Regions from separate parts of the Variovorax sp. P5_A3 genome, predicted to be linked through region 1. Evidence: predicted binding sites of a transcription regulator. Region 1 holds the regulator's gene; each other region holds the start of a gene.
The links. Region 1 encodes sigma-54, which starts transcription at its own class of promoters, with help from an activator protein. Its sites were predicted from a motif close to TGGCANGNAANCTGCTTT; they were not measured.
Positions count from the first base shown of each region.

Region 2: AC1D3B_RS28815 (PQQ-dependent methanol/ethanol family dehydrogenase) is a predicted target of sigma-54. The motif match lies at 4,123-4,140, and genes of this name have one in related genera.
Region 3: AC1D3B_RS15285 (TorF family putative porin) is a predicted target of sigma-54. The motif match lies at 5,075-5,092, and genes of this name have one in related genera.
Region 4: glnA (type I glutamate--ammonia ligase) is a predicted target of sigma-54. The motif match lies at 3,789-3,806, and genes of this name have one in related genera.

Region 1 is NZ_JBFUKW010000011.1:110,707-118,492, forward strand. Features, by position in the region: gene AC1D3B_RS18845 (metallophosphoesterase) at 1-1,165, shown strand, start outside; gene AC1D3B_RS18850 (CHAT domain-containing protein) at 1,167-3,122, shown strand; gene AC1D3B_RS18855 (RNA polymerase factor sigma-54) at 3,145-4,731, opposite strand; gene lptB (LPS export ABC transporter ATP-binding protein) at 4,853-5,647, opposite strand; gene lptA (lipopolysaccharide transport periplasmic protein LptA) at 5,644-6,333, opposite strand; gene AC1D3B_RS18870 (thiol:disulfide interchange protein DsbA/DsbL) at 6,457-7,104, opposite strand; gene AC1D3B_RS18875 (SPOR domain-containing protein) at 7,187-7,786, opposite strand, start outside.
Region 2 is NZ_JBFUKW010000025.1:75,907-83,692, forward strand. Features, by position in the region: gene pqqE (pyrroloquinoline quinone biosynthesis protein PqqE) at 1-702, shown strand, start outside; gene AC1D3B_RS28800 (FMN-binding protein) at 722-1,465, shown strand; gene AC1D3B_RS28805 (FAD:protein FMN transferase) at 1,375-1,863, shown strand; gene AC1D3B_RS28810 (high-potential iron-sulfur protein) at 1,898-2,245, opposite strand; gene AC1D3B_RS28815 (PQQ-dependent methanol/ethanol family dehydrogenase) at 2,257-4,053, opposite strand; gene AC1D3B_RS28820 (hypothetical protein) at 4,339-4,602, shown strand; gene AC1D3B_RS28825 (LysR family transcriptional regulator) at 4,604-5,539, opposite strand; gene AC1D3B_RS28830 (oxidoreductase) at 6,049-6,855, opposite strand; gene AC1D3B_RS28835 (efflux RND transporter permease subunit) at 6,906-7,786, opposite strand, start outside.
Region 3 is NZ_JBFUKW010000008.1:354,170-361,955, reverse strand. Features, by position in the region: gene glcE (glycolate oxidase subunit GlcE) at 4-1,101, opposite strand; gene AC1D3B_RS15300 (SMP-30/gluconolactonase/LRE family protein) at 1,130-2,050, opposite strand; gene AC1D3B_RS15295 (ammonium transporter) at 2,189-3,739, opposite strand; gene glnK (P-II family nitrogen regulator) at 3,767-4,105, opposite strand; gene AC1D3B_RS15285 (TorF family putative porin) at 4,162-5,025, opposite strand; partial or broken gene AC1D3B_RS15280 (YifB family Mg chelatase-like AAA ATPase) at 5,191-6,745, shown strand; gene AC1D3B_RS15275 (metallophosphoesterase family protein) at 6,877-7,786, opposite strand, start outside.
Region 4 is NZ_JBFUKW010000001.1:351,203-358,988, reverse strand. Features, by position in the region: gene AC1D3B_RS01590 (YVTN family beta-propeller repeat protein) at 1-201, shown strand, start outside; gene AC1D3B_RS01585 (polysaccharide deacetylase family protein) at 188-997, shown strand; gene AC1D3B_RS01580 (sterol desaturase family protein) at 1,028-1,999, shown strand; gene AC1D3B_RS01575 (EI24 domain-containing protein) at 2,036-2,908, shown strand; gene AC1D3B_RS01570 (competence/damage-inducible protein A) at 2,905-3,705, shown strand; gene glnA (type I glutamate--ammonia ligase) at 3,853-5,268, shown strand; gene AC1D3B_RS01560 (hypothetical protein) at 5,403-5,903, shown strand; gene glnL (nitrogen regulation protein NR(II)) at 6,018-7,094, shown strand; gene ntrC (nitrogen regulation protein NR(I)) at 7,117-7,786, shown strand, end outside.

The DNA of each region.
Region 1 (7,786 bases):
GTTCGTGATCGGCAACCACGACATCGAGATCGCGTTCCCGCCATCGCAGCGACTGGTGCTGTCGCGGCTGGCCGGCGATGACCTGTCGGCGCGCGCGCGCATCGAATTCTCGACGGCGGGCGCGGGGTACACCGCGATGGTCGGCCGCTCGCGCGTGTTCTGCATCCACGGCAACGAGGTCGACGACTGGAACTACAACCGCTACGAAGACCTGGCCAGGGTGTCGCGCCGCATGAATGCCGGGCTCTCGTTGCCGCAGGACGAATGGAAGCCGAACGCGGGCACGCGCATGGTCAAGGAGGTGATGAACACGGTGAAGCGACGCTATGCGTGGATCGACTTGCTCAAGCCGGAGAACTCGGCGGCGGTCGGCGCGCTGTTGGTGCTCGACCCGTCGCAGGCGAGCAAGATCAACCAGCTCTTCGGCATCGTCGGCGAATGGAAACGCGGTGGGGCGCAAGTCGACGCCCGGCTGTCGGGTGACGTCGTCGTACCGCCGCCAGAGTCAAGGGCCCCGCCCGCCATGACGCTGGAGCAGATGCTGGGGCCGAACCTCAAGCAGGGCCTGGGCGGAAGCGCCGAAGACATGCTGCTCGACGCCGAGCGCAATCTCGGCAAGCCCAGGTCGCCGACGGCGCAGGTCGACGGCACGCTGGGGACGCCCCAGTTGATCATCGACCGATTGACCGGTTGGTTGACCGGCGTCAGCCAGGCCGAGGCGCTGCGCCGTGCGCTGCTGGACTGGCTGAAGGACGACAAGTCCTTCGACATCCATGACCGCGACGACACCTTCGACAAGGTCACGGCGGCGGTCGGGCCGGCGATCGACTTCATCGTCACCGGTCACACGCACCTCGAGCGCGCGATCGACATGGGCCAGGGGCGCTACTACTTCAACAGCGGGACGTGGATACGCCTGCTCCAGTTCACGCCGGCCATGCTCGCACGGGAAGACGCGTTCACCGAGGTGTTCAACGTGCTGGTCGACGGGCGCATGAAGACGATCGACGAAGCGCGCATCGGCGGACAGCCGTTCGTCATGGACCAGACCAGCGCCGTGTCGATCAGCGCCGGTCCGGGCGGTGGGACCGTCGGGGCGCTGGTGCATGTCGAAGGCGACGGAACCGGCGAACCGCGCGAGATCCAACGCTACACGAGAGGATGAGATGAGCGATACATCCGACGTCCGGGATATTCGCCTGGAGTTCCTGCGCTCAGGGCCTGCACACAACCAGCTGCTGTCGCCGCTGACCGCCTACATGGCGCTGTGCGGCGCCGACGGGCCGGTCAGCGTGCATCTGCCTTTCGAACACGCGCAATTGCTCACGCGGCTGAATCGGCTTCGCTATGAAATCGACGGCACGCCCATTGCGGCATCGCAGCGGGCGGCCGAACTGCAGGAACTGGGCGAAGCGATCGCACGGGTGCTCGGCAAGATCCCGGAGCTGGTGTCGGAGCTTCGTTCGGCCCGCGGGGATACGAGTCGCCTCGTCAACATACGGCTGCTGATCTCGGCCTTCGAACTGGGCCTGGTGCCATTCGAAGCGACGATGTCGCCGGCCGACACCTCCGGCTCCGGTGCGCCGCTGTTGCTGCGCACGCTCACCAACATCACGCGCGAGATTCGCCGCGGTCGGCCGCTCCAGTCGGAGTGGAACCGCGCGCCGAAGATCCTCTACGCCTTTGCATCGCCGTCAGGCTTTGCCGCCGTGCCGGCACAGGCGCACCTGGAGGCACTGCGCCGCGCCATCGACCCGTGGGTCAAGGCCAGGGACACGCCCGCCGAACGCGTCGTCGAGGTGCGCAAGTTGCTTACGGTGCTGCCCAATGCCACGGCGCGCAGCATCAGCGATGCCTGCCAGGCCGAGGATTACACCCACGTGCACCTGCTGGCGCACGGTGCGCCGCTGCCCGGCTCGGACCGCCGCTACGGCATCGTGCTATGCAAGGAAGGCGAGGCCACCGAGCACATCGTCGTCGACGGGCAGAGCCTCGCGATGGCGCTCAAGAGCATGAACTCCAACGGCCGGGCGAAGCAGCCGCCGACGGTGGTGAGCCTGGCGACCTGTGATTCCGGCAATGCCAGTTCGGTGCTGACACCGGGCGGCAGCATCGCGCACGAGCTGCACGCGCAGGACATTCCGTGGGTCATCGCCTCGCAGTTTCCGCTGTGGATGCGGGCGTCGAACGTCGCGGCGGAACTGCTCTACAGCGGACTGCTTGCAGGCAACGATCCGCGCTGGGTCGTGCATGAACTGCGACAGCGCCTGAGGATCGACCTGCCGGACACCCACGACTGGGCCAGCATCGTGGTGTACGCAGCCGTCGCGCCGGACCTGGAAGCCCAGGTGGACGCCTTTCGTAGCCGGCAGACCAAGTCGAAGATGGAGGTCAAGTTCGACCGGATGGACTCCCTGGTGCGTGGCAACGAGACGGACCCGGCCCGGCCCGGCACACCCATCAGCACCGAGACCGCCGCCGAACTCGACCAGCTCAGCGACCAGATCCGCGTCGACCTTGCGGCCTGGCGCGACAGGCCGGTCGCGCAGCGCAATCTCAAGGAGAAGGCAGAACGCCTCGGGATGAGCGCAGCCAGCGAGAAACGCATCGCCATCATCCACGCGCTGGTCGGCAATGTGGCTCGCAGTACCGAGGCTTATCGCAAGTCGCGCGAGTTCTACGAAGCGGCACTGAAGATCGAATCGGTCAATCACTGGGTGATGACGCAGTATCTGTCGCTCGCAGCCATTCCCGCGCTGGCGCCGGATGAGGGAGCGCTGAGTGCGTTGCGCACCGAGTACGGCAAATGGTGGCTGGTGGCCTGGCAGCTGGCGCAATGGCAGCTTCGTACGGCGGCCATCACGGATCGGGTTTGGGCGCACGGCACGCTGGCAGAGCTGGAGCTGCTCGGTGCTGTTTATGGGGGCGACGCATTCCAGCCCCAGGTCGCCAGGGATCGCATCGTCGAGCATTGCAGGCAGATCCGCGAGTTGTCGACGGATTCGTTTCCGGTGCTCTCGACGCAACGCCAGTTCAGGCGCTATGTGGATCACTGGTCGCGCATGCAGTGGGAAGGGCTCGCGCAGGCGGCGCTGGTGACGCTGGAAGGGCGCGAGGCCTGACCTGAGGCCCCTCGCAGGCCCTTCAGAGCGCCTTGCGCAGATTCGCGGGTGCGATGCGCAGCGCTTCGCGGTATTTCGCGACGGTGCGCCGGGCGCATTCGATCCCCTGCTCCTTGAGCATCTCGGAAATCTGGCTGTCGGACAGTGGTTTCTTCAGGTCTTCCGCACTCACGAACTGCTTGATCAGCGCGCGCACCGCCGTGCTCGACGCATTGCCGCCCGTTTCCGTGCCGAGCGCCGAGCCGAAGAAGTATTTGAGCTCGACCGTGCCGTAAGGCGTCGCCATGTACTTGGCAGTGGTCACGCGGCTGATGGTGGACTCGTGCAACCCGAGTTCGTCGGCGATCTCGCGCAGCACCAGCGGACGCATGGCGAGTTCGCCGTGCACGAAGAAGCTCTTCTGCCGCTCGACGATGGCGTTCGACACGCGCAGGATGGTGTCGAAGCGCTGCTGGATGTTCTTGATGAACCAGCGCGCCTCCTGCAGGCGCTGCGAAAGCGCCTGGCTGCCCTCGCCCTTGTGCTGCTTGAGCGCACCGGCATAGATGTCGTGCACGCGCAGGCGCGGCATGACTTCGGGGTTGAGCATCACGCGGAACTTGGTGTTGGTGCCGTTGCCGACGCGCGTGACGATCACGTCGGGCACGACCACGTTGCGCTCCACGTCGACGAAGCGGCGCCCGGGCTTGGGCTCCAGCTTCGCGATGAGCTGCAGGGCGGCGCGGACTTCCTCTTCGTTGCTGCGGGTGAGCGTGGCCAGGCGCTTGAAGTCGCGACGGGCGAGCAGTTCCATCGGTTGCTTGCAGATCGCGATGGCGGTCTTGCGCACCTGTGCCTCGTCATCGGTCTCGTCCTCGTCGGCCAGGGCGCGCAGCTGGATGGTCAGGCATTCGCCCAGGCTGCGCGCGCCCACGCCGGACGGCTCCAGGCTTTGCAGCAGGCCGAGCCCGACCTGGAAGTGGTGCACGAGGTCGTCGAACTGGTCGTTGTCGTTGCCCGCGAGGCCGGACGCCAGGGCGGGCAGCGAGTCTTCGAGGTAACCGTCTTCGTTGAGCGACTCGATCAGGAAACGGAGTGCCGCGCGATCGGTTTCGCTCAGGCGCAATCCCAGTGCCTGCCGGTGCAGGAAGGACTGCAGCGATTCCTGGCTGCGCGCGAGTTCGGTCGCGTCCGTGCGCTCGTCGTCGCCGAGGTTGTTGGCACGCGCGGGGGCGTCGCCGCCCCATTCGCTGTCGTCGGGCGCGAGGTCGATCGTGCCATCGCCTTCCCAGTCGGGCTCGCCATCGGCGGTGTCGGCTGTGGCGACTTCGGTGTCGCCAGTGGCCGCGACGGCGACTTCCGGCGCAGACGCCGACGGGCCGGGCGTGAAATCGCCCTCCCCATCGGCAAACCGATCGTCATCGCGAACCGGCGTATCGGCCGTCTCCAACCCGAACTCCTCGCGCGTAGCCTCCTCGGCCGTGCGCTCGAGGAATGGGTTGTCATCAAGCATCTGCTCGACTTCCTGCGTCAGCTCGAGCGTGGAAAGCTGCAACAGCCGGATCGACTGCTGAAGTTGAGGCGTCAACGCGAGATGCTGCGAAACCCGCAGCGACAAACCCTGCTTCATGGAGATAGTGAAACCCTCTTGACCAGAAGGCCGCCGCGCCCGGCCGCCCGTAGCGGCCGGCCTGCCCCCGGCAGGGGGTAGGCGGAGCACGAAGTGCGGAGCCTGGGGGCGAGCAACATGTTCACATCCGGAAATGTTCGCCGAGGTACACGCGCCGCACCTCGGCGTTGTCGACGATCTCGGCCGGCGTGCCCTGGGCCAGCACATGCCCGTCGCTGATGATGAAAGCGTGATCGCAGATGCCCAACGTTTCACGCACGTTGTGGTCGGTGATCAACACGCCGATGCCACGTTCCTTCAGGAAATTGATGATCCGCTGGATCTCGATCACCGCGATCGGGTCGATGCCCGCGAAGGGCTCGTCCAGCAGGATGAAGCGCGGCTGCGTGGCCAGGGCGCGCGCGATCTCGACGCGGCGACGCTCGCCGCCCGACAGGGACAGCGCGGGGGAATCACGCAGGTGGTCCACGCGCAGGTCGGCCAACAACTCGGTGAGGAGTTCCTCGGTGCGCTGCTTCGACAGCGAAACCTGGCGTCCGTTGGCGTCGGGCTCGCGCTGCAGTTCGAGCACGGCGCGGACGTTCTCCTCGACCGTGAGCTTGCGGAAGATCGATGCTTCCTGCGGCAGGTAGCTCAGGCCCATGCGCGCGCGCCGATGGATCGGCATGTGCGCGATCGGCTCGCCGTCGATGGTGATGTCGCCGGCATCGGCGCGCACCAGGCCGACGATCATGTAGAACGAAGTCGTCTTGCCGGCGCCGTTGGGCCCCAGCAGGCCGACGACTTCGCCCTTCTGCACACCCAGCGTCACATCCTTGACAACCTTGCGGCTGCCGTAGCTCTTCTGAAGCCCACGCGCCTCGAGGCGGCTGCCCGGAGCGCCTGCGCCCTCGCTCATGCCTGCGGTTTCGATCACTTCTTTGACTCTCCGCCAAGGGTGGTGGTGGCGCGCAACCCGGTGCCCGGCGCAGGGGCCGGGGCGGGCGCGGCGGCGGCCGGCTTTCCGCCGGCGGCGGGTGCCGCTGGAGCGGCCTTGGGGGTGAGGATCGCCTTGACACGACCACCCGGCTGGGTCGCAACGCCGGCATTGGGCGGCAGCGAGGACCCGTTGACGGTGAAGGTGTCGTTGCTCTGGTCGTAGACGATCAGCGGACCGCTGCTCTCGTCGTTGGGCGTCGCCCCGATCAGTCGGCGCATCACCGCGCGGCGGATGAACTTCACGTTGTCCGCACGGCTGTCGTATTCGATGACTTCGCCCTCGCCCTCGATCCACTCGTCGGGACCCGAGTCACGCTTCTGCTTGTAATAAGCCAGCTTGCCCGGCGCCGCGGTCACGACGCCGTACTGGTAGCCCTCGGGGTCCTGTCGGACGTCGATCTTGTCGCCACGGATGATGATCGTGCCCTTGGTCACCACCACGTTGCCCGTGAAGACGCTCGTCTGCTTCAGATCGTCGTAACGCATCGAATCCGCCTCGATGTTCATCGGCTTGGCGCGATCGGCCTTCTCGGCGTGCGCGCCCGATGCGAACCCGGCCAGCGCCAGGGCAACAAGCAGTCCACGACCGAGATGGCGAAGGGGGGAGGAAGGTGGCGAGATCATAGAGGCACGAAACTTGCTGCGCATTGTATGCGGCCGACGGATTCGGTCTCGCCGGGCGCCGACAAAAAAAGCCCGCCGAAGCGGGCTTCACGGACGGACGGGTGGTCGGACCACCCCGTTTGCTCAACCCTTGCGGGCTTCGCCGATGAGGAAATCGACGGCCTGCAGCGCACGGTCGAGCGAGCCGGCGGTATCGCCGTCCACGTACCAGCGGCCGGCCACGCCGAGCGCCGGAACCCCGGCGACCTGGTAGTCGCTGGTGAGCTGCGCGGCGCGCTTGGCCTTGCCGGAGACCGAGAAGGACTTGAACAGCTCGGCGAACTTCTTGGCATCCAGCCCCGGCTGCTTCTCGACCCAGGCGAGGATCGCCGCGTCGCCGGTCATCGGCACGCGCTCCTTGTGGATCGCGTTGAAGATCTTCTGCTGGTACTCGTCGACCTTGCCCATCGCTTCGAGCGTGTAGTACAGACGCTGCTTGGCTTCGGTGTCGTTGCCGACGAAGGGGACCGGAATCCGCTTGAAGTTGACGTACGGGGGCAGTTTCTTGACCCAGGCTTCGAGTTGCGGCTCGAAGGCCGCGCAGTGCGGGCAGTTGTACGAAAAGAATTCGACCACCTCGACCTTGCCGGCCGGCGTGTCGACCGGCGCGGGCTTGCCGAGCACGATGTAGTCGGTGCCGGCCTTGGGCGGGCGCTGCTGGGCGTGCGAGGGGGCCACGAGCGGAAGAAGGCCCAGCGAGGCGGCGGCCAGCGAAAAGTCACGACGTTTCATTAAGAGGTTCTCCTATCGGCTGAAAGAGCCCGCGCTCCGGAGTGGAGTTCCCCGAGGGCGCGAAGTAAAGATAAGTGAAAGTTCAGCGCTGGACGCGGACCAGGGCCGATTCGAGACCGCCGCTGTCGAGGCGCTCCTTGAGTTGATCGGCATCGTCCTTCTTGTTGAATGGGCCTGCGCGCACGCGATAGACGGTGCGGCCGGCCTGCTCGCGCTCGGTCACGCGGGCTTCGACGCCCATGAGCGACAGCTTGGCGCGCTGCGCCTCGGCGTCCTCGGACGTGCGGAATGCGCCAGCCTGCACGAAGTACATGAAGGGATCCGTACTGGCGCTCGAACTGCTGCTGCTCGCGCCGGAGCGCGCCCTGGCGAGGTCGCCCAGCGGATCGCTCGACGGCGTGGCATTGGCCTCGGCCGGAACTGGCGCGGTGCGTGCCGTGCGCGGCGGCGTGGTGGTGGTGGCCGGCGTATCGCTGCCGCGAGCGCCGGGCGCGACCACGACCGGAACGGGTGCGGATGGCGGATTGAGCGGACCGACGGTCGCAGGTTGCGTAGACGCTGCGGCCGTGGCGGGGGTCGGTGCCGGCGTCGCACCACGGGCCGGCGCAGCCGACTTGCCCGCGAGCGGCGCATTCGGATCCCAGTCGCGGTTCTTGCGTGCCTCGGCCTCGTCCTGCTCGGC
Region 2 (7,786 bases), on a different contig from region 1:
TTCAACCTTCAGCATGTCGATCGCATCATCGAGATGGCCGAGGCCATGGGTGCGGACTTCCTCGAATTGGCCAACACGCAGTACTACGGCTGGGCGTGGCTCAACCGCGCAGCACTGTTGCCGACGGCGGCGGAACTGCGCGAAGCGGAATCCGTCGTCGAGACGCACCGCGCGAGACCGGCCGGCCGGATGAAGATCCTCTGGGTATCGCCCGACTACGCGGACGCCAAACCCAAGCCTTGCATGGCCGGTTGGGGAGCGGTGTTCATGGTTGTCGCGCCGGATGGGGTCGCCATGCCATGCCACAGCGCGCGCATGTTGCCCGGTCCCGCGCTGCCGAATCTGCAGGCGATGTCCGTGCGCGAGGCCTGGCATGACAGCGAGGCTTTCAATCGCTACCGAGGGCAGGCCTGGATGGACCCCACCTGCGGCGGCTGCGACGAACGGCACCGCGACGTCGGAGGCTGCCGATGCCAGGCCTTTCTTGTCACCGGCGACGCGGCGGCAACAGACCCGGTTTGCCCGAAAAGCGCGCATCGAGGTCGCATCGACGAGATGCTCGACGCCGCTGCGATGGAGCGCGCCGACGCCCTTGCAACCCAACCGTTGCGCTTCGTGCCGGGTGCAAGCCGCGGCGCCGGCCTGGTGTACCGCAGCGACGACAACTCGCGCGCCTTCAGCGCGGCGGGCGCCGTTCCATGAAGGTCCACGGCCTGCGGCCGTGGGTGAGCTGGGTGGTCGCAGTGCTGCTTCTCCTCTCGGGTCATGCACAGGCAGGCGCGGCTTCTCCGGCACGCCATTCAACCTGCTCGTCGCGCTCGACACCAAGGGCGAGTTCATCGACGTGCAGGTTCTCTCGCACCACGAGCCCGTCTTTCTCGACGGGCTGGGCGAAGCTCCGCTGATGCGCTTCGCCGACCAGTACGCGGGGCTCTCCCTGACGCAGAACATCAAGATCGGCTCCAACGCCAACCGGGGTGAAGAGCGCGGCAGCGCCAACGTCTACATCGACGGCGTGGCCAAGGCGACCGCTTCCGTGCGGATCCTCAACCAGAGCCTGCTGTCGTCCGCGCTGCGCGTGGCGCGCGAGAGACTCGGGTTTGCGGCAGGACAAGAACCCGGCCTGGTGGCGCACGTGCGGCGCGACACCTATTCGCCGTTGGCCTGGGACGCCCTGCTGCAGGCCGGCCTCGTGCAGCACGTGCGCATCACGCAAGGCATGGTCGAGAAGGCCTTCGGAGGCAGCGGCGTCGAACTGCTCGTGGCGGGACACGAAACGACACCTTCTCCGACATGTACGCCAGCGCGCGCGCCCGAGTGGACTGACGCGCACTCGATGTCTCTTCGCACCTCATCCGCTTCGACATGCCGTTCATGTCCGCAACGCTCAACGGTATCGCGCAAGGCTATGCGGCCGATCAGGTGCGCGCGGTGCTCGCGTCACACGGGATTCGGCATGCGCTGATCGATGCGGGCGAGTTCGCCCCGCTGGGCAGCAACAGCGATGCGCGCCCCTGGACGCTCGGCATCGCCGACCCGCACGCCGAGTCCACGCTGATTGCGCGACTGATGGCGGACGGTCGATGCATCGCGACGTCCGCCGACAACCGCACCGCCTTCAGTGCCGACCATCTGCATCACCATATCTTCGACCCGCATACCGGCTACTCGCCCCGCACGCTCTCGGCCGTCACCGTCGTGGCCGAGAGCGGCGCCATGGCGGATGCATTGACCAAGGTCTTCTTCGTGGCGGGTCCGTTGCAGGCGCGTGCGCTGGCGCATCGCTGGAAGGTCGACGCCCTGTGGGTCGACAAGGCCGGTCGATGGGAGGCCACGCCCGGACTTCAGCTCGAGCCGGCCTAGGGCCCGGCAGGCCCTGGCCGCCCGAGCTTCAGGGTCAGGCTCCGGCCGGCTTGGCGGCCCATGCCATGCACCAGCCCTCGGCCGCGATCTGCTTGCGTCCGAACATCGCGCAGCCCGCCCACGGCTGCGTCGCAGAGCCTTGCCACATCGCGCAGTTCACGCAGCGCTGCGTTGCCGCATGCTTCGGGTACTTTTTCGCGTCGACGGCCTTGGTGTCGTGCTTGTAGCCCAGGCCGATCGCGGTCTCGTCGGATTCCTCGACGTGCGCCTCGGCCCATGCTGCGCCAGGCACCAACGCCACGAAGCAGGCGCCGGCCATCAAGCGACCGCTGAAGGTTCTCCGCGTCACCCCGACGGATGCGCCGTTGTCGATGTCTTCCATGACTCGGTCCCTCAGTTGGACGCAACCTTGGCGCTGCCGACTGCCTGTGCCGTGCGCGATGCGCCGGCCGCCCCGGGAATCTTGAAGACCCAGACCATGCCGCCCTGTTCAAGCAGGTTCACCTTCTTGGCCACCTCCCCGCCCCATAGCGGCACTGCGCCGCCCCAGCCCGAGACCACGCTGACGTACTGCTCGCCGCCTTGCATCCAGGTGATCGGCGGCGCCACGACGCCGGAACCGGTCTGGAACTGCCAGACCACCTTGCCGGTTTTCGCATCGGCAGCCTTCAGGTAGCCCTCGGGCGTTCCCCAGAACACGAGGTTGCCGCCGGTCGTGAGCACGCCACCCCACAGCGGCGCGCCATTCTTGACTTCCCAGGCCATCTTGCCGGTCTTCGGGTCGAAGGCGCGCAGCGAGCCGATGTAATCCTCGTTGAGCGGCTTGATCGTGAAGCCCGCGCCGAGGTAGGCCGCGCCCTTCTTGTACGCGACAGGTTCGTTCCAGATGTCCATGCCCCATTCGTTCGACGGCACGTAGAACATCTTGGTGTCGGGGCTGTAGGCCATTGGCATCTGGTTTTTTCCACCGAGGAAGCCCGGCGCGGCGAACACGGCACTGCCCTTCTTGGCATCAGTTCCCTCGATCGGGTCTCCGGGACGATTCTCCGGGATGAAGTTGGGTCGCCCGGTCTTCAGGTCGATGCTGCTGGCCCAGGTGATCTTCTTGACGAACGGAAAGGCGTTGAGAAGCTTCCCCGAGCTGGCGTCGTTCACGTAGAAGAAGCCATTGCGGTCGGCCTTGCCGCCGACCCGCTTGCCATCCATGTCGAAGGTGACGAATTCGTTGACACCGTCGAAGTCCCAGCTGTCATTGGGCGTGCCCTGGTAGCTCCACTTGATCTGGCCGGTCTTGACGTCGATGGCCACGGTCGAACAGGAGTAAAGGTTGTCGCCCTGCCGGAGGTGACTGTTCCAGGGCGCCGGATTGCCGGTTCCGAAATAGGCCAGGCCAGTCTTGGCATCGTAGGTGCCTCCGAGCCACGTGGCCGCGCCTCCGGTCTTCCACAAATCGCCCGGCCAACTCTTGTTGACAGTGCCGGAGATGCCGTTCTCCTTCTTGTTGCCGTCCTTGTCGTAGGTGTAGCCCATATGGCCTTCCACGGTCGGGCGGGTCCACAGCAACTTGCCGGTCTTCGGGTCGCGCGCTTCGACGCGGCCGACAACCCCGAACTCGCCACCCGACACGCCCGTCAGCATCACACCGTCGGCAATGATCGGCGCGGCCGTGGCCGAGTAGCCGGCAGCGTAGTCGTCGATCTTCTCCTTCCAAACCACGTCGCCGGAGTTCTGGTCGAGCGCGACCAGCTGTGCATCGAGGGTCGCGAAGATCACCAGGTTGTCGTAGAGCGCGGCTCCGCGATTTACCACGTCGCAGCACGGCATGATGCCTTCCGGCAAGCGGTGCTCGTACTTCCACAGCTTCTTGCCGGTGGTCGCGTCGAGCGCGTAGATGCGCGAGTACGACGCGGTGACGAACATCTTCCCGTTCGCGATCACCGGCTGCGATTCCTGCCCACGCTGCTTCTCGCCGCCGAACGAGAAGGCCCATACCGGCGTCAGCTTCGCGGCATTGCTTGTATTGACCTGCTTCAGCGGCGAGTAGCGTTGGCCCTGGGTGTTGATCCCCCAGGTCAGGACGTTGCCCTTGGCAGTGGCCTCGGACTTGATCATCTGGTCCGTGACTTGCGCATGGGCCGTTGCGGCGGCCAGGCCAATCGCGATGAGCGCGGGCAAGAGCTTCATTTGCATGGTGTCTCCTTGAGAGGGTGGGTCGTGGGTTGCGGAAACGCTCGGCGAACGCGTCCTCCGCAGCTTCGAGGGGCAAATGCCATGCCATGCGCCGGAACTCCCTGCTGCTGCAATACCGGCCAGTCCGCGCGTGTCGGCGTGCGGGTTTTCCCGTTGGACTGCTACAGGGTTGAGCAGTCAGCGCATCGGCAGGCGTGGCATCGCGTCACAGTGGCTGCCGAGCCTCTTTGGTGCCAGCGTCGTCCGTGGAGACCGCACAGATGATGTGCAGGCGCAATTCTTTCCATGCGGGGGTGCGAACAGCACCATCGGGACTACACCGAACTGCAGGAAGCCCCGGTCGACAGCCTGCGACGCGTGGACGACAAGGAGATCGTGCCGCTGGCCCAGGAAATGGACGGGACAGAGACTTTTGCGAAGCACCTGACCTCGGTCTTCGGCGAACTGGGGCTCATGCATTCCCTGCATGCGCTGCAGGGCGAGCAAGCCCTCTGGAAGCTCGTCCTCGAACCTGTGGCGGGATGTTCATTGGACCCCAACTTCCACTGATTTAAGCCAGAGCGCTCGACGGCCGACCTACCAAGCCCTTTTGCATTGCTCTGCGAGGTTTGATCCGACTTTCGACGAAATCAAGAAAGGCGCGCTGAACCGCCGTGTTATGTCGGCGCTGCAGGTAGGCGGCCGAGAGCCACATGTCGCCTCGAACGAACTCTGACAACACTGGAACAAGACGACCGCTCTCCACGTACGGTTGCAGCATTATTGAAGGCAAGTAGAGTACGCCCGCTCCCTGCAACGCAGCTTGAATCAAGGGACTAGCCTCCGTCGCGTCTAGTCGACCATGTACCGCAACTTCCAACGGTGCACCGTCGACTTCAAAGCCCCACGAAGACAGAGGATTTAGTTGCGTACTGATCAGTGCGTTGTGATTGGCAAGCTCGCTAGGATGCTCTGGAATCCCGTATCTCTTCCAATACATTGGGGCGGCGCAGACCGCCAAGTTCATCGAAAGCAGTTTTCGAACAATGAGATTCTCATTGGTAGTTGGACCGAAACGCAAGGCAATATCAATACCTTCGCCAGCCAGGTCGACCGTGCGATTGGTAAGAAAAAGACTTATGCGAACTTGTGGATAGTGACCCAAGAACGCATTCACAAGTACTGGTAGTTCTGTCTGATCAATACCGTGCGGCGCAGAAATTCGGAGGCGTCCGCGCGGAGTTGCCGCTCGGTCCTGGAGTTCTGCCTGCGTAAGATCCGCCATCTCCAGGATTGGCTTGCTCCGTTCAAGCAGCAATGCGCCTGCATCCGTAAGGCTAACAGCACGGCTGGTCCGGTTCAGCAAACGGACACCAAACCGATTCTCCAATGTCGAAATGTACTTGCTCACGGTGCCTCTCGATAGTTCGAGACGCTTGGCGGCGCGAGAAAAGCTGCCAGAAACCGCAACCTCGCTGAAGGTTCGCAAAAGCTCTAGGCTGTCCATAATTTTCTCCGCCCCCCGAACTACGCGCAAGAACACAAAAACGAAAGGATCAGGTGCCCCGTAGTCATTAGCACCACTCGAATAGCGCTTGAGCCCTCTTTGATAGGTGATGGCTTCGGAGTGGCCAGTGCCATACAGCGACATCCTGGCGTGCACTACCTCCGCGCGGTGGCTGCCTTCGCCGGGGTTCGCATTGCTTCAAGATCATTGTTGCCGAATCAATGGGGTACCAGCAGCGCGCGCTCGTGAAGACGAGGGAGTGAATGTGGGGCAGAGCAAGCGCACGATGTCTGAAATGGCAAAGTCTCTGAGATAGCGTGGATGTGACCTGTTCGCGCGCGCCCGCTCTTGCCGGCGATCTGCTCCATTCGGGCGAGACCAGGTTTGCCACCGCCTGCAATCGATCGTTGCCGTGAGGCTTCCTGCTGAGCGGTCCAGTCGATGGTCATTGGAGTCATGGGTTTTTTCTTTTATCGGACTGCCAGTGAATGGCTTCACGGTGAGGTTCTTCAGGTGAGGCCGAACGTTTTCCTCAGGCTTGCATCGACAGGGCCTGCAGGCATGAAGCGGCGCAATTTGCTCAGGAGGGATGCCTGTCCGGCGGGAGTGCGGCGCATACGCCAAGTGCCAAGCGCCGCTTCGACGATCGTGTTTGCCACCTCAGAGGGCTCAGGTGCGCCATTGACACTATCAGCGACAGTGTGCGAGACGAGGTCGCGTTCGCGGTCATAGTCCGCGATCTTTGACTTTGCCTGAGGCGAATTGGCTTCCAGATTGGTCTTGGTATAAAACGGCTCGACCAGTGTTACGCGAATGCCGAACTGGCGCACCTCATGATCCAGGGTTTCAGACAACCCCTCCACAGCATGCTTAGAGGCGGAATAGAGTCCCATGTACGGAGACGGGAGAAAGCCCAGCACCGAGCTGACATTGACGATCCTTCCGTGACGTTGCGTTCGCATGTGCGGGAGTACCGCCTGTGCAGTGCGCAATATGCCGAATACGTTGGTGTCGAACAGAGATGCCGCCTCGCTGGTCGTTGTTTCCTCCACCGCGCCGATCATGTTCATTCCCGCGTTGTTGACCAGTACGTCGATGCGGCCGGTCTGGTCGATGACGAGCTTGATTCCACCTTGAACGGAAGCGTCGTCCCGAACATCCATCTCGATAAGCTCGACGCCGGGTAGTGGGACCGTTTTGCCGATACTGCGCACGGTGCCGAATACGCGGCAACCCCGCCTGGCAAGCTTCTCGGCGGCGGCACGTCCGATGCCCGATGACACACCGGTAACGACAACGATTGTCGAATTCAACATAGCAATTCCTTTTCCATGTACAGGGATAGTGATAAAGAGCGGGTCAATATTCATGCTGGTTTCTCGACCAAGGACCTGCTGTCGCTGCCGGGCCTGATCCTGAACCAGATGGAATACATGGCCGGCAAGAACACCAGCGTCGAAATCGTCCCTGCAAAGGTCCCACCTATCAGCGTGTAAGCGAGCGTCCCCCAGAACACCGAATGGGTCAGCGGAATGAAAGCCAGGATGGCGGCCAAGGCAGTCAGGATCACCGGCCGGGCACGCTGCACGGTGGCCTCGACGACCGCGCGGAAGGGGTCCAATCCGGCCTGTTCGTTGTGGTGGATCTGTCCGATCAATATCAGCGTGTTACGCATCAGAATTCCTGACAACGCAATCAAGCCGACGAGCGCGTTGATGCCGAATGGCTGCTGGAACAGGATCAGGGTCGGCACCACGCCGATCAGCCCCAGCGGGCTGGTCAAGAAGACCATGACCATCGCGGAGATCGAGCGCACCTGCAAGATGATGATCAGCAGGGTGATGGCCAGCATGATGGGGAAGAGCGGCAACATGGCGGCCGTCGCCTTGCCTGATTCCTCGATGGAACCCGCCTCCTCGATGCGATAGCCGCTCGGCAGTTTCTCCATGAGGGGCTGGAGCTGCCGGGTGATGGCGGCCGACACGTCCGGCGGCTGCAAGCCATCGGCGATGTCGCCCCGGACGTTGATCGTCGGCACTCGGTCACGCCGACGCATGATTGGTTCTTCCATGCGCACATCGACCTTGCCTACCTGCGACAGCGATATGCGCTGCCCGTTGGCGCCAGCCAGCGTGAAATCGCCGATCCTGGTCGGGTCGAGTCTGATCTCGCCGGCCGAGCGTGCGACGACCTGCACCGTGCGAATGTCCTCGCGCAAGGCGGTGATAGACACTCCTGTCAGCAAGA
Region 3 (7,786 bases), on a different contig from region 1:
GGGTCAGTCTGCGGGGTAAAGCCGTCCACGGTGAAAGACGGCGTGAGGATCGAACTCTTTCATCAATGCGCGATGAATGCGCTCGACGGCGGGGCTGAGGGTATCGAACCGGCCGAGCACGCGGTGACCGTGGATGTCCGACGGCATGAACAGCGTCGCATGGCCGCCGACCGCATGCGCCGCCGCACGCAGTTGCGGACGCTGGTCGGGTGGCGCCAGATACCAGCGCTGTCCGCCATGCCATTCGATCAAGGGCGTGGCGTCGATGTCGAGGACCGGCGCCGTCTGCGGCACCGACAGGCGCCAGAGATCGCGCGCACCGCGACCGCCGAACCACGGATGCTGCTGGTCGCGCAGCGACTGCCAGCCGGCAGCGGTACGCTCGCTGTCCTGGCGCTCTCCGCCCAGGTGCGCGCACGCCGCCTCGACCGCAGCCACCGCGCCGCGCAGGCGCAGCGAAAGCACGCCGACGCCGTCACGCTCGCGCCAAACGCTCGCGTTCAGCGGCAGCGGGCGACCGCCCCATTCGTTGAGCAACCGGAGCGCATCGGCCTGACTGCAGGCGAATTCGAGCGTCGCCTCGGCAGGCGCGACCGGCAGGACCTTGAGGCTCACTTCGGCGATGAGCCCGAGCACGCCCAGCGATCCCGCGAGCACGCGCGACACGTCATAGCCCGCGACGTTCTTCATGACCTGCCCGCCGAACGTGAGCACCTCGCCTCGCCCGTTCACCAGCGTGGTGCCAAGGACGTAGTCGCGCACCGACCCGACGCTCGCGCGCGCAGGCCCGCTGAGTCCGGCGGCGACCATGCCCCCGACCGTCCCGCCCACGCCGAAGCGCGGCGGTTCGAAGGGCAGACACTGCCCCTGCCCGGCAAGGACGGCTTCGAGTTCGGCCAGCGGCGTGCCGGCGCGCGCCGTGACGACCAGTTCGCTCGGCTCGTAGCTGGTGATGCCTGTGAGCTCGGTCGTGGAGAGCGGCTCGCCTTGCGGCGGCTCGCCATGGAAGTCCTTGGTGCCGCCCCCACGGATGCGCAGCATCGTCGCGTCGGCGGCAGCGGCGCGTATGCGCTCGATGATCTGGCTGATGGCTGGATCCATGCCGGCGATCCTACAGCCAGCCGATGGGTCAATCCTCAAAGAAGCTCACGGGCAAACCGGGCGTGGCCACGCGAATCGACAGCACGTGGCCCGACGCCGGCCGCTGCTCGAGTTCAGAAACTGATCGTCCGCGTCGCGCACTGGTGACGAACAGCGTGCGCAGGTCGTCTCCGCCGAAGCACGGCATCGTCGGGCACTGGACGGGCGTCGGCAGTGCGGCCACCTGCTCGCCCGATGGCGCGAAGCGCAGCAACTGCCCGCCCTCGAACATCGCCACCCAGTAGTGGCCGTCTGCGTCGACCGTGGCGCCATCGGGGCGGCCTTCGTAGCGGACGAGCGATTCAGGCGTCCACCCCGCGGGCTTGTCGGCGAACTGGTGGAACACGCGCGGATTCGACAGCCGGTTGGGCCGCGCCGCCCAGCTCCACGCGCGCACGACGTGTGCCGCGGTATCGGCCCAGTAGAGGGTGGGTTCGTCGGGCGCGAAGGCCAGGCCGTTGGCGGTGGTCGCCTCGTTGGCCATCTGGCTCAACGCCGGCGCGCGGCCGGCACGGGCGTCGAGGCAATAGAGCGCGGCGTTGGGGCGGTCCTTGGCCTCGTTGAGGGTGCCTGCCCAGAAGCGGCCCTGCGGATCGCATTTGCCATCGTTGAAGCGCATGGTGCGCACGTCGTGGTCGACCTTTGCCAGCGGTTCGAGTTCACCGGCCCATTCGCGCGCCCGATAGATGCCGTCGCGCAGCGCGATCACCAGGCCACCGTTCCGTGCGGGCGCCATGCAGCCGGGCTCGGTCGAAAGGTTCCATCGCTCCACGGACGGCCTGGCCATGTCGCCGCGTGTGCGGAGCACCGCGCGTCCCGGGATGTCCAGCCAGTAGAGCGAGCGCTCGACCGGATGCCAGAACGGCGATTCGCCGAGCTGGCTGAGGCTGTCGTTCAGCGTGGTCCACATGGGCGCAGCTTAAGGGGAAAACATGTCGGACGAAAAAAGGCCCGCCGGTGCCGAAGCACGAGCGGGCCGAACATCCAGAGGAGACTCTCGCAGAAAACTCTTTGTCGGATCGGGCCGCGCGGGGCGGCCCGACGAAGATCAGCGGCTGTACGCCGTTTCGCCGTGCGACGAGATGTCGAGGCCTTCGCGCTCTTCCTCTTCACTCACACGCAGGCCGATGGTGATGTCGGCGATCTTGTAGGCGATGAAGGACACGACGCCCGACCACACGATCGTCAGCACCACGGCCTTGAGCTGGATCCAGACCTGTGCGCCGATGCCGTTGGAGATCACGCTGGCCGTGACCCAGTCGCCCACGAGGCCGGGGCCGCCGAGGGATTGGGTGTTGAACACGCCGGTCAGCAGCGCGCCGACGATACCGCCGACACCGTGCACGCCGAACACGTCGAGCGAATCGTCAGCGCCGAGCAGCTTCTTGAGGCCATGGACGCCCCAGAGGCAGGCGAAGCCAGCGACGAGGCCCACCACGATGGCACCCATCAGGCCGACATTGCCGGCTGCGGGTGTGATCGCCACGAGGCCGGCGACGGCACCCGAGGCGGCACCCAGCATCGAAGCCTTGCCGCGCATCAGCGCTTCACCGATGCACCATGCGAGCACTGCGGCAGCGGTGGCCGAGAAGGTGTTCATGAAGGCCAGCACGGCGCTGGTGCCGGCTTCGAGTGCGGAGCCGGCATTGAAACCGAACCAGCCCACCCACAGCAGCGAGGCACCGACCATGGTCAGCGTCAGCGAGTGCGGCGTGAAGGATTCCTTGCCGTAGCCGATGCGCTTGCCGATCAGGAAGGCACCCACGAGACCGGCGACGGCCGCGTTGATGTGCACCACGGTGCCGCCCGCGAAGTCGAGCGCGCCCCATTGCCAGATCAGGCCGGCCTTGTCGTTCATCGCGTCGACGACTTCCTTGCTCGCGTAGGCGTCCGGACCCATCCAGAACCAGACCATGTGCGCGATCGGTGCGTAGCTGAAGGTGAACCAGATCACCATGAACAGCAGCACGGCCGAGAACTTCGCGCGCTCGGCGAAGGCACCGACGATCAGGCAGCAGGTGATGCCGGCGAAGGTGGCCTGGAACGCGGCGAACAGCAGTTCGGGGATGTAGACACCCTTGCTGAAGGTCGCGCCGGGTGCGAACACGCCGGTGGCCGCATCGAAGATCCCCTTCATGAAGAGCCGGTCGAAGCCCCCTATGAAGGCATTCCCCTCGCTGAAGGCCAGGCTGTAGCCGTAGATCAGCCACAGGACGACGATCATCGAGAAGGTGACCATGACCTGCATCAGCACCGACAGCATGTTCTTGCTGCGGACCAGGCCGCCGTAGAACAGTGCGAGGCCGGGGATCGTCATCATGATCACCAGCAATGTGGAGACCATCATCCAGGCGGTGTCACCCTTGTTGAACGAGGGTGCGGGTGCCGCGGCGGGCGCAGCCGCAGGCGCGGCGGCGGCATCGGGAGCCGCTGCAGCAGCGGCGGCAGCCGGGGCCGCTGCGGGTGCCGCGGCCGCGGGAGCAGCAGCGGGTGCCGTGGCAGCCGGTGCCGCGGGCGCCGCTGCAGTCTGTGCAAAGCCGGATGTGGCGGCCGCCAGCACGCTCATGCCGAGCGCGAGTGATACAAGGAATTTTTTCATTTCGGTTTGTCTTTCGTGCCTTGCGTGTCAGAGAGCTTCGCGGCCCGTTTCACCGGTGCGGATGCGCACGACCTGCTCCAGGTCGTAGACGAAGATCTTCCCGTCGCCGATCTTGCCGGTGCGTGCAGCGGCTTCGACGGCTTCGATCACGCGCTCTACCAGCTCGTCGGCCACGGCCGCTTCGATCTTGACCTTGGGCAGGAAGTCGACGACGTACTCCGCGCCGCGGTACAGCTCGGTGTGGCCCTTCTGGCGGCCGAAGCCCTTGACCTCGGTGACCGTGATCCCCTGCACGCCGATCGCCGACAGCGCTTCACGCACTTCGTCGAGCTTGAAGGGTTTGATGATGGCTGTGACCAGCTTCATGATGTTTCTCCTACAGATGAAAGGGACGGCGCAACCCAGGGGCACGCCTTCTGTGACTACAGGGTCTTGGTCAGCGTGAGGATGAAGCGCGTCACATTCGGCGAGAAGGTGGTCTGGCCGATCGGTCCGAAGACGGTGCCCGTGGGGATGCCCGGCGACGCCACCAGGTTGAAGGCACTCTGGTTGTTGCCGCCCTGCACCCAGCCGCCGAGCGCCAGGCCGCTGCCGAAGTCATAGGACACGCCGACGTTGTAGTCCAGGTAGTCCTTGTAGCCCAGGCTCTTGATGTCGCTGGTGAAGAAGGTGTAGCCGATGGCCGTCTTGAAGGTCAGCTTCGGAATGATCTCCTTCGTGTAGGCGAGGTTCAGGTAGCCGGTGTTCTGGCCGTCCAGGTTCGATCCGCCCTGGTTGCCGGCGTAGTTGAAGTAGTCATTGGAGACGGTCCAGGAGTACTTGGCGGTGAACGCGCCGAAGCGCTCGTCGGCCCAGGTGCCCGCGCCGTAGATCTCGGTGGTGTTGCCCGCGGTGTTGCCGGGGTAGTAGTACTGGTAGACGCCGACGTCCCAGTCGATCGGGCCGCCCTTGAATTTGTAGCCGCCGTAGAAGTCCATCTCGACGGAGTTGCCCTGCAGCCAGTTGACGCTGGAGTTCCAGTTGCCGACATAGAAGCCGCTGTCGCCGAAGGCATAGTCCAGGCCGCCCTGGATGGCGGGCTTGAACCAGCTGGTCTTGGCGAGGCCGTTGTGTCCGATGGTGTCCTGGTCCTGACCGCGGAACTTGTAGTTCGTCGTGATCGAGACGTTGCCCGTGAGGTTCGGAGCCGGGGGCGTTGCGGCTGCGTCGGCAGTCTGCGCGCTCGCGAGCATCGGCAGGGCGGCAAGGGCGCCCACTGCCAGGACCAGAACGGATTTACGGTGCATCATCGAGTGACTCCTCGGAGTGTTTTGAAAGTGGTTTGGAAACCATGTCAAAGCAGGGAGCGTGCCAAACTGTCAAAAAGCTTGCAGAGCCAAGTAGCGGTCAAGGATGCACGTAGTAACAATGAAACAAGAGATGGGCGCACCATCTTGGGGATAGGGAGAAGAATGAGTTTGTCTTTGGTGCAAAGCCGCGCCTTGCTGGGCCTCGAAGCGGCCAGTGTCACGGTTGAGGTGCATCTGGCGAATGGTTTGCCCAGCTTCACGCTGGTCGGACTTGCCGATGTGGAAGTCAAGGAAGCCCGCGAACGCGTGCGATCCGCCATCCAGAACGCCGGTCTCGAATTTCCGAACAACAAACGGATCACGGTGAACCTGGCCCCGGCAGACCTGCCGAAGGACTCCGGACGCTTCGACCTGCCGATCGCCCTGGGCATCCTGGCGGCCAGCGGGCAGATCGAGGCGCCCCGGCTCGCCGGACACGAGTTCGCCGGCGAACTCTCGCTTTCGGGGCAGCTCAGGCCCGTCCGTGGTGCGCTCGCCATGGCCCTCGCGTTGCATGCGCGCGGGATCGCGACGCGGCTCGTGTTGCCGGCCGATAGCGCGCAGGAAGCCGCGCTGGTGCCGGACGCCGAGGTCTACGGGGCGCGGCACCTTCTTGACGTCGTGCGGCAATTCCTCCCGCCGGCCGAAGGTGCGTCGCCGCCCGAGCCGGTCGGCGATGACGGCTGGGCCAGGGTGCTCCCCGCAGCCCCCCAGGCTCCGACCGTGCGCCACGCGGATCTCGCGGATGTGAAGGGCCACACAGGCGCGAAGCGCGCCCTGGAGATCGCCGCCGCTGGCGGCCACAGCGTGCTGATGGTCGGCCCGCCCGGCTCGGGCAAGTCGATGCTGGCACAGCGATTCGCCGGCCTGCTGCCCGCGATGAGCGTCCAGGAAGCGCTCGAAAGCGCGGCCGTTGCCAGTCTCGGCGGGCGCTTCGCGACCGACCGCTGGATGCGCCGGCCGACTTCGAGCCCGCACCACACGGCGAGCGCCGTGGCCATGGTGGGCGGCGGTTCACCGCCGCGGCCCGCCCGGAGAAATCTCGCTGGCGCATCACGGGGTGCTTTTTCTGGACGAGTTCCCAGAATTCGGAAGAGCCTCCCTGGAGGCGCTGCGCGAACCCCTGGAAACCGGAACCATCACGATCGCCCGCGCCGCCCGCCGGGCGGAATTCCCCGCGCGGTTCCAGTTGATCGCGGCGATGAACCCCTGCCCCTGCGGCTATCTCGGCTCGACGCTCAAGGCCTGCCGATGCACGCCGGATCAGGTGTCGCGCTACCAGGGCAAGCTCAGTGGCCCCCTGCTGGACCGCATCGACATCCACATCGAGGTGCCCGCCGTGTCGGCGGAGCAACTGCTCAACGCACCCGCCGGCGAAGCGACCGACTCGATTCGCGCCCGCGCAGCCGAGGCACGCGAACGCGCCATCGCGCGACAGGCCAAGACCAACCAGGCCTTGCAAGGCGCCGAGATCAACCGGCATGCATCACTGGCGCCTGAGGCGCTGAAATTCATGCATATCGCAGCGGCCAAACTCGGCTGGTCCGCGCGCAGCACCCATCGAGCGCTGAAGGTGGCCCGCACCATCGCCGACCTAGCCAATGCGGGCGAGGTGCAAGTCGCACACGTGGGCGAGGCCGTGCAGTACCGGCGAGCACTAGCGGTGGCCGGGCAATAGCCGGCAGAACGCAACTACCAACTCGCCATCGCTAGCATTGGGTCCACCCCTTAACCAATAGCCAAGAACAAGTACATCCAGCCCGAAAACGTCCTTGCAATCCTTCCATCGTCTACCCCGCGCCCTATTCCCTATTGCGTAGGGAAAGAACATTGCTCACGGAATTCATACTCATCCCAAGCGAAGTGCTTTGCAATCGCCTTAATTGTGCGCCCGCTTACCTCAAGCTCAATGATCGACAAAGAATATAGACCATGAGCACTCACCCCGGTAGTTGGCCCAGAGCAAATTACAATTCCGTTATCGTGATTGAATCGATAAAGAAGAGTCTCATGAGTGTGTCCTGCAAATAAAATTGAAACGCCACATTGTGAGGCCGCGTTGGTCAGTTTTTCAGAATCCAACAGCAATAGGTCTTCTTCCACATCAGGGAATTCCGGGGGAAAATGAACAGCCCAAACTATCGCCGCTTCAAATCCATCACTCAGTGCTTCCTTGCGAGCTTCGATTGTTGCCTTAACAAGCTCAATTAATGCCCCGCCCGCCACACGACCTTGGCCAATGAACCCCGCCCCACCCTTTCCAGCATGTGAGTCCTCCAGAGAAAAATCAACTAAGAAGCATATCAACATCGCATCATCCAACACTTGAGATGACACGCGTACTCGGCCAGTCTCTGCATGTGGCAAGGCGACGCCATAGACCTTTTTTCGCTCGAAATCCCAAAAGCGTCCAAAATGCTTCTCAAAGTTTTTTGAACTTGGCTGGTTTCCTACACCTGCATAGCGATCGTGATTTCCAGGAAGCGTTACTACTGCAAGTTCGCCGTCGCTCAGTAAAGACGGCAACCCTTCTTCATTCGGATTCCACTCGCTTGGGACGAGGCCGTGGAAGTAATTTTTGGCCAACTCAAGGTCAAACGCATGACCCGTAGTTGCCAAGTCTCCCGTTACCAGAATTGCATCAAGTTCATCAGCCTCATTGGCAAGAAAATGCAACAGCTTAGCAGCCGCATCGGGATTGAATGTCGACGGATAGAAT
Region 4 (7,786 bases), on a different contig from region 1:
CTCCAGGTCACCGACACTTACCCGGTGCCGGGCGGGCCTGACTGCATGGATGTCTCGGCCGACGGCAAGACCCTTCTCGTGACCTCGCGCTGGGCGAAGAAGCTCAGCGTGGTCGACCTCGCCAGCCACAAGGTGGTCCAGCAGGTCAACGTAGGTCGCTCGCCGCATGGCGTCTGGACGCTCGCTCATGCCAAGCCCTAGGACCATTCCTGCGCTTCTGTTCGCGGCAGCTTCCGCCATTGCATCGGGATTGCCCACCGCCGCAGTCGCCGAGGGCGCCTGCACCAAACCGGTGTACCTGACATTCGATACGGGCCATATGGGCGTCGCCCCCCTGGTTGCCGAGGTGCTGAAGCGGCAGGACGTGCGCGTGACCTTCTTCGCCGCCGCGGAACGCACCCAGACCGATGGCGACAGTCTCGACAACCACTGGGCGTCATGGTGGAAGGCGAGGGCGGCCGAAGGCCACGAATTCGCATCCCACACCTACGACCATGCAGTCTGGCGCGGCGACCTGCCCGGTGTCGAGCCACGTTTTCGCATCAAGCCGACGGCAGGCGCATTTGCCGGCCGCGAGTTCACCTGGGACGCCAAGCAGTATTGCGCCGACGTCGCCAAGTCTTCCGAACGCCTGCAGGACGTCACCGGCAAGAAGCCGCTCCCGCTGTTCCGTGCGCCAGGCGGCAAGACGTCGCCGAAGTTGCTGGCGGTGGCCAAGGCCTGCGGTTTCGAGCACGTTGGCTGGGCGCCCGCGGGCTTCCTGGGCGACGAACTGCCGAGCGAGAAATTCAGCAACGAGAAGCTCCTGCAACAGGCGCTCGACAAGATCGAGCCCGGGGACATCCTGCTCGCGCACCTGGGCATCTGGTCGCGCAAGGATCCGTGGGCGCCAGCCAACCTCGAGCCGCTGATCGTCGGCCTCAAGGCCAAGGGCTTCTGCTTCGAAACGCTGCGCCAGCATCCGGCCTACCGTGCCTGGATCGCCGCGCATCCCTGAACCTTCCGGCGTCGTCCGGGTCGCACGCCAATGGACTGGCTCACCGATCTTTTCGCGAACCTGCAGCAGTGGCTCTTCGAGACCGCCGTGCAGCCGGTGGTCTACGCCGTCGGCCTCGGTGGCTGGGTCGAGGACGCGTTCGACGCCACCGGCTGGCTGCTGGTCGGGATGATCCAGATCGCGGTGCTGGTCGCCGTGATCGGCCCGCTCCAGCGCTGGCGGCCTGCCGAGCCGGTGGTGGACCGCCGCGCCATCCGCACCGACGTGCTCTATACGCTGATCCATCGGCTGGGCCTCTTCAGGCTGGCGATGTTCTTCGCGCTCCAGCCGGTCTTCGACGATGTACTGGGCTCGGTGCGGTCGGCGGGCTGGGGTTCCTTCCATCTCGACGAACTCTGGCCCGGCGTCACCGACGTACCGTGGATCGCATTCGCGATCTACCTCGTCGTGCTGGACCTGGTCGAATACCTCATCCACCGCGGGCAGCACCGCTTCCAGTGGTGGTGGGCACTGCATTCGCTGCATCACTCGCAGCGGCAGATGACGATGTGGAGCGACAACCGCAACCATCTGCTCGACGACGTGATCCACGACACCATCATCGTGATCGTCGCGCAGGTCATCGGCGTCGCGCCGGGCCAGTTCATCGCGATCGTGGCCTTCACGCAGCTCAGCGAGAGCGTGCAGCATGCCAACCTGCGGCTGAGCTTCGGCGCGATCGGCGAGCGGCTCTGGATCAGCCCGCGCTTTCATCGCGTGCACCACAGCATCGGCATCGGGCATGAATCGCAAGGGCCGAAGACGCTCGGTGGACACAACTTCGGCGTGCTTCTGCCCTGGTGGGACATGCTCTTCGGGACCGTCAATTTCGAGCGTCGCTACGACCCCACCGGCATCCGCGACCAGGTCGAGCCCGACGAACGGGGCCGCGTCAAGGAGTACGGCCGCGGCTTCTGGTCGCAGCAATGGCTGGGCCTCAAGCGCCTGGTCGGCAGGGGTTGACGGAGGCTGCACGCGCTGGCGTTATCCTCGGCGTCGATGCGTCTTCTTCTCGATTCATTCTGGCGTTCGGTTGCCTATTGCATGCACCCCCGGGTGATCGTGCTGTCATTGCTGCCGCTGGGGCTCATGGTGGTGCTCGCCGCGGTTTTCGGCTATTTCTACTGGGACGCATCCGTCGCGTGGACGCGTGAGGCGCTGGATGCCTGGCCGCTGCTGTCCAGTTTCTGGGGCTGGATCGGCCGCATGTTTTCAGGCGACGTCACGGCCATGCTGGCGCCGCTGCTGGTGGTGTTCGCGGCCACGCCGCTCATCGTGGTGGTGTCGCTGCTGATCGTCGCCGGCTTCATGGCGCCGGCGCTGACCCGCCTGGTGGCGGAGCGGCGCTTTCCGGCGCTGGAGCAGAAGAAGGGCGCCTCTTTCTTCGGCAGCATGGCCCGATCGCTCGGACTGACCGTGCTGGCCATGCTGGCCCTCGTCGTGTCGATGCCGCTCTGGCTCATTCCGCCGCTCGTGCTGATCCTTCCACCGCTCATCTGGGGCTGGCTGACCTACCGCGTGATGAGCTTCGACGCGCTCGCAGAGCATGCGAGCCCGGAGGAGCGTGACGAACTCCTGCGCAAGCATCGCCTGCCACTGCTCGGCGTCGGCGTGCTGTGCGGGTACCTCGGCGCGGCTCCGGCCATCGTATGGGCGTCGGGATTGCTTTTCGCGGCCGCCTTCTTCGTGCTCGTGCCCATCGCGATCTGGATCTACACGCTGGTGTTCGCCTTCTCGGCGCTGTGGTTCGCCCACTATTGCCTCGACGCGCTGGCGCAACTGAGAATGCAGCGCGCAGCCGCCGCTGTTTCACCACCCGCGGTTGAGTTGGCCGATGCCAACGCAGCCGCTAGCCAATGGGGTGCTCCATGAGCCGTTCTTTCGGTCTGATCGTCGTTGGCGACGAAATCCTCTCCGGCAAGCGCATCGACAAGCACATGCCGAAGGTCATCGAACTGCTCGCCGAGCGCGGGCTGGAACTCGGATGGGCGGAATACGTGGGGGACGTGCCCGTGCGCATCACGGCGGCGCTTGGGCGTGCCTTTGCGTCGGGCGACATCGTCTTCTCGACCGGCGGCATCGGCGCGACGCCCGATGACCACACGCGCCAGTGCGCGGCTGCGGCGCTCGGCGTGCCGCTCGGCCTCCATCCCGAGGCCGAGGTGCTGATCCGCGAACGCATGCAGGACACGGCGCGCGAGCAGGGCACCGTCTACGAGCCCGACCGGCCCGATAACGTGCACCGTCTCAACATGGGCGTCTTTCCGCTGGGCGCGAAGATCATCCGCAACCCGTACAACAAGATCCCTGGCTTCAGCGTGGGCGACGTGCACTTCGTGCCGGGCTTCCCGGTCATGGCCTGGCCGATGATCGAGTCGGTGCTCGACGAACGCTATGCCAATCTCTTCGCACGCGGGCGGGCCGCCGAACGGTCGGTGATCGTCTACGGTGCCATGGAAGCCTCGTTGACGCCGCTCATGGAAGCTGTCGAGCTTGCGCATCCGGGCATCAAGGTGTTCAGCCTGCCGAGCGTCGATCACGCCGAGCACGGGCGCCATATCGAGCTCGGCGTCAAGGGCGATGCCGAGCGGATCGGTGCCGCCTATGCGCAGCTTCTGGCAGGCCTGCACGCCTTCGGCGCACGCCTTGGCCCCGAAATGGTGCGCTAATTTGGTGCGCACCAATTTGGTTACAACTCGCCTGTTTTTGGGGTCCGGCGACAGCGCCAAACCCCGGTCGGCTGCAGTGACAATGGCACAGAAACTGCATTCCGGTTTACCCGTACTTCCAACCACTATCCAAACCAGGAGAACCTGATGGCAAAGACCGTCGCCGATGTACTCAAACTCGTCAAGGAAAACGAGGTCAAGTTCGTCGACTTTCGCTTCACCGACACCCGCGGCAAGGAACAGCACGTGACCGTGCCGGTTTCCGCGTTCGACGAGGACAAGTTCACCGCGGGCCACGCCTTCGATGGTTCGTCGATCGCCGGTTGGAAGGGCATCGAGGCGTCGGACATGCAGCTCATGCCCGACCCGAACACGGCCAACATCGACCCCTTCTTCGAGGAAACGACGCTGATCCTGACCTGCGACGTGGTCGACCCGTCGGACGGCAAGCCCTACGAGCGCGATCCGCGTTCGCTCGCCAAGCGTGCCGAGGCCTACATGAAGGCATCGGGCCTGGGCGACACCGCCTACTTCGGACCGGAACCCGAATTCTTCGTGTTCGACGGCGTGCGCTGGTCTAACGACATGTCCGGCTGCTTCGTGAAGATCGAATCCGAAGAAGCTGCCTGGAACACCGGCAAGGAATTCGAGCACGGCAACACGGGCCATCGCCCGGCCGTCAAGGGCGGCTACTTCCCCGTGCCCCCGGTCGACAGCTTCCAGGACATGCGCTCCGAAATGTGCCTGGTGCTCGAATCGCTCGGCATCCCGGTCGAAGTGCATCACCACGAAGTGGCCAACGCCGGCCAGATGGAACTCGGCACCAAGTTCAGCACGCTGATCCAGCGCGCCGACTGGGTCCAGCTGCAGAAGTACGTGATCCACAACGTGGCCCACGCCTACGGCAAGACCGCCACCTTCATGCCCAAGCCGATCGTCGGTGACAACGGCTCCGGCATGCACGTGCACCAGTCGGTCTGGAAGGACGGCAAGAACCTGTTCGCAGGCGACGGCTACGCCGGCCTGAGCGAGTTCGCGCTGCACTACATCGGCGGCATCATCAAGCACGCCCGTGCGCTGAATGCCATCACGAACCCCGGCACCAACAGCTACAAGCGCCTGGTGCCCGGCTTCGAAGCCCCTGTGAAGCTGGCCTACTCGGCCAAGAATCGCTCGGCCTCGATCCGCATTCCGTTCGTGGCCAACCCGAAGGGCCGCCGCGTCGAAGCGCGCTTCCCGGATCCGCTGATGAACCCGTACCTTGGTTTTGCAGCGCTGCTGATGGCCGGCCTCGATGGCGTGGAAAACAAGATCCACCCGGGCGAAGCCGCGAGCAAGGACCTCTACCACCTGCCGCCGGAAGAAGACGCGCTGATCCCGACCGTGTGTCACAGCCTCGACCAGGCGCTCGAGTATCTCGACAAGGACCGCGCGTTCCTGACCAAGGGCGGCGTGTTCACCGATGCCTACATCGACGCGTACATCGACCTCAAGATGCAGGAAGTCACGCGCTTCCGCATGGCGACCCATCCGGTCGAGTTCGACATGTACTACTCGTTGTGATGTTGCTCGCCCCAGGGCGTTAAAAAGGACGGCTTTTGCCGTCCTTTTTCTTTTTGGGCGGGTAGGAACACCAGCACGGTACACGTATCGAATTGCACGAAAATGCCGATTTGCTGCGCACTCCATCCATGACCATGAAGACTCTCTCCGTTTTGCTGCTCACCGCTTTCGCGGCGGCTGGCGTCCACATGCAAGTCCAGGCGCAGGAGCGCGTCTGGCGCTGCGGCAACGAATACACGAACAACGCCACGCAGGCACAACAACGCGGGTGCAAGCTGATGGAAGGCGGCAACGTCACGGTCGTGCAGGGCGCGCGGCCGATCGCTTCCGCGGCATCGAGCAGCGCGGCGCGCTCTTCCGCAACCAGCCCGGCGGGCAGCCCTCGCGTCGAGGGCGTCGACCAGCGCGCGCGCGACGGCGAAGCCCGATCGGTGCTCGAATCCGAACTCAAGAAGGCACAGGATCGGCAAGCCCAGTTGCTGAAGGACTACAACAGCGGCGAACCCGAGAAGCAGGGCAGCGAGAGCAAGAACTACCAGAAGTACCTCGATCGCGTGGCCGAGATGAAAGCCGAGATCGCGCGCAACGAGAGCGACATCGCCGGCATCCAGCGCGAGATCGGTCGCCTGAAATGAAGCTCGCCCCCAGGCTGCGCGCACTTCGTGTCGCTTCGCCAACCCCCTGCCGGGGGCAACGCCTTCGGACCGGCGGAGCCGGATCCGTGGCGTTTCGGGAAGGGGCTTCCTCACGTGGCGTTTGGTAAGTCGGCAGGGCCGGGCAAGCGCTTCCAGGCCTTTGATCTTCTCTCTACGCTGATTGCGGTGGTTCGCACCGACGGGTCAGTGCTTTATGCGAACTCGGGGCTCGAAGTTGCGCTCGGCACCTCGCGGCGCACGCTCGAAGGTTCGCAATTCGGCGCCTGCTTCCATGAGCCCCAGGTGCTGCGTACCGCGATCGACGGCGCGCGCAGCAATGACTTCGCGACGCTTCGCTACGAAGCGCTGTTGCGTCGTGTCAATCACGAACTCATGCCTGTGCAGGTGACGCTCGCGCAGAGCGACAAGGCGGGCGAGCTGATCATTGAGATGTCACCGCTCGAACAGCAGGTGCGGCAAGACCGTGAAGAGCGCTTGCTCGACCAGGCGCAGGCCAACAAGGAACTGATCCGCAACCTCGCGCACGAGATCAAGAACCCGCTCGGTGGCATCCGCGGCGCGGCACAGCTGCTGCAGATGGAAGTCGAGTCACGCGACCTCATCGAGTACACGCAGGTCATCATCCACGAGGCCGACCGGCTGCAGACGCTGGTCGACCGGCTGCTGGCGCCGCACCGGCGGCCGCACGTGGTGGGCGATGTCAACATCCACGAGGTTTGCGAACGCGTGCGCTCGGTCATCCTCGCGGAATTTCCGCGCGACCTGCACATCGAGCGCGACTTCGACGTATCGATCCCGGAGTTTCGCGGCGACCGCGAGCAGCTCATCCAGGCCACGCTCAACATCGTTCACAACGCTGCCCAGGCGCTGGCGGAACGGCGTGCCGCGGGCGATGCCCAGATCACCTTCAGGACCCGCATCGCGCGCCAGGTTATCTTCAATAAGCAGTGGTATCGACTGGCACTGGAATTGCATGTCATCGACAATGGACCGGGCGTGCCGGACGCGATCAAGGACCGCATTTTTTACCCGCTGGTGTCGGGCAGGGATGGCGGTACTGGCTTGGGATTGACGCTTGCGCAAACCTTTGTGCAACAGCATCACGGCGTGATCGAAGTCGACAGCGTCCCGGGCCGGACCGATTTCAAGATATTGATACCGCTGCCCTAGCAGCCACGCAACAAGGAGCTGCATGAAGCCGATCTGGATAGTGGACGATGACCAATCGATCCGCTTTGTGCTGGAAAAAGCGCTACTGCGCGAAGACCTGCCAACCCGTAGCTTCACCAACACGCGCGAAGTCCTCGCGGCCCTCGAAGCGGCTGCCGACGACGAACTGCAGGGTCCCCAGGTCCTGGTGAGCGACATCCGCATGCCGGGTGGCTCCGGTCTCGATCTGCTCGACAAGATCAAGGCCAAGCACCCGGGGCTGCCGGTCATCATCATGACCGCGTTCTCCGACCTCGACAGTGCCGTTTCGGCCTTCCAAGGGGGCGCTTTCGAGTACCTCCCGAAGCCTTTCGACCTGCCGCGCGCGGTGGAACTGATCCGTCGCGCCGTCGACGAAAGCCAGCGCGAGGAAGTCGCCGAGGAACGCATGGCGGCCGCCCCTGAAATGCTCGGACAGGCGCCTGCGATGCAGGACGTCTTCCGTGCGATCGGGCGGCTCTCGCAAAGCAATGTGACCGTGTTGATCACGGGCGAATCCGGCTCCGGCAAGGAACTGGTGGCGCGTGCATTGCACAAGCATTCGCCCCGCGCGACCGGGCCTTTCGTCGCGATCAACACCGCGGCCATTCCGAAGGATCTTCTCGAGAGCGAACTGTTCGGCCACGAGCGCGGGGCCTTCACCGGCGCGCAGA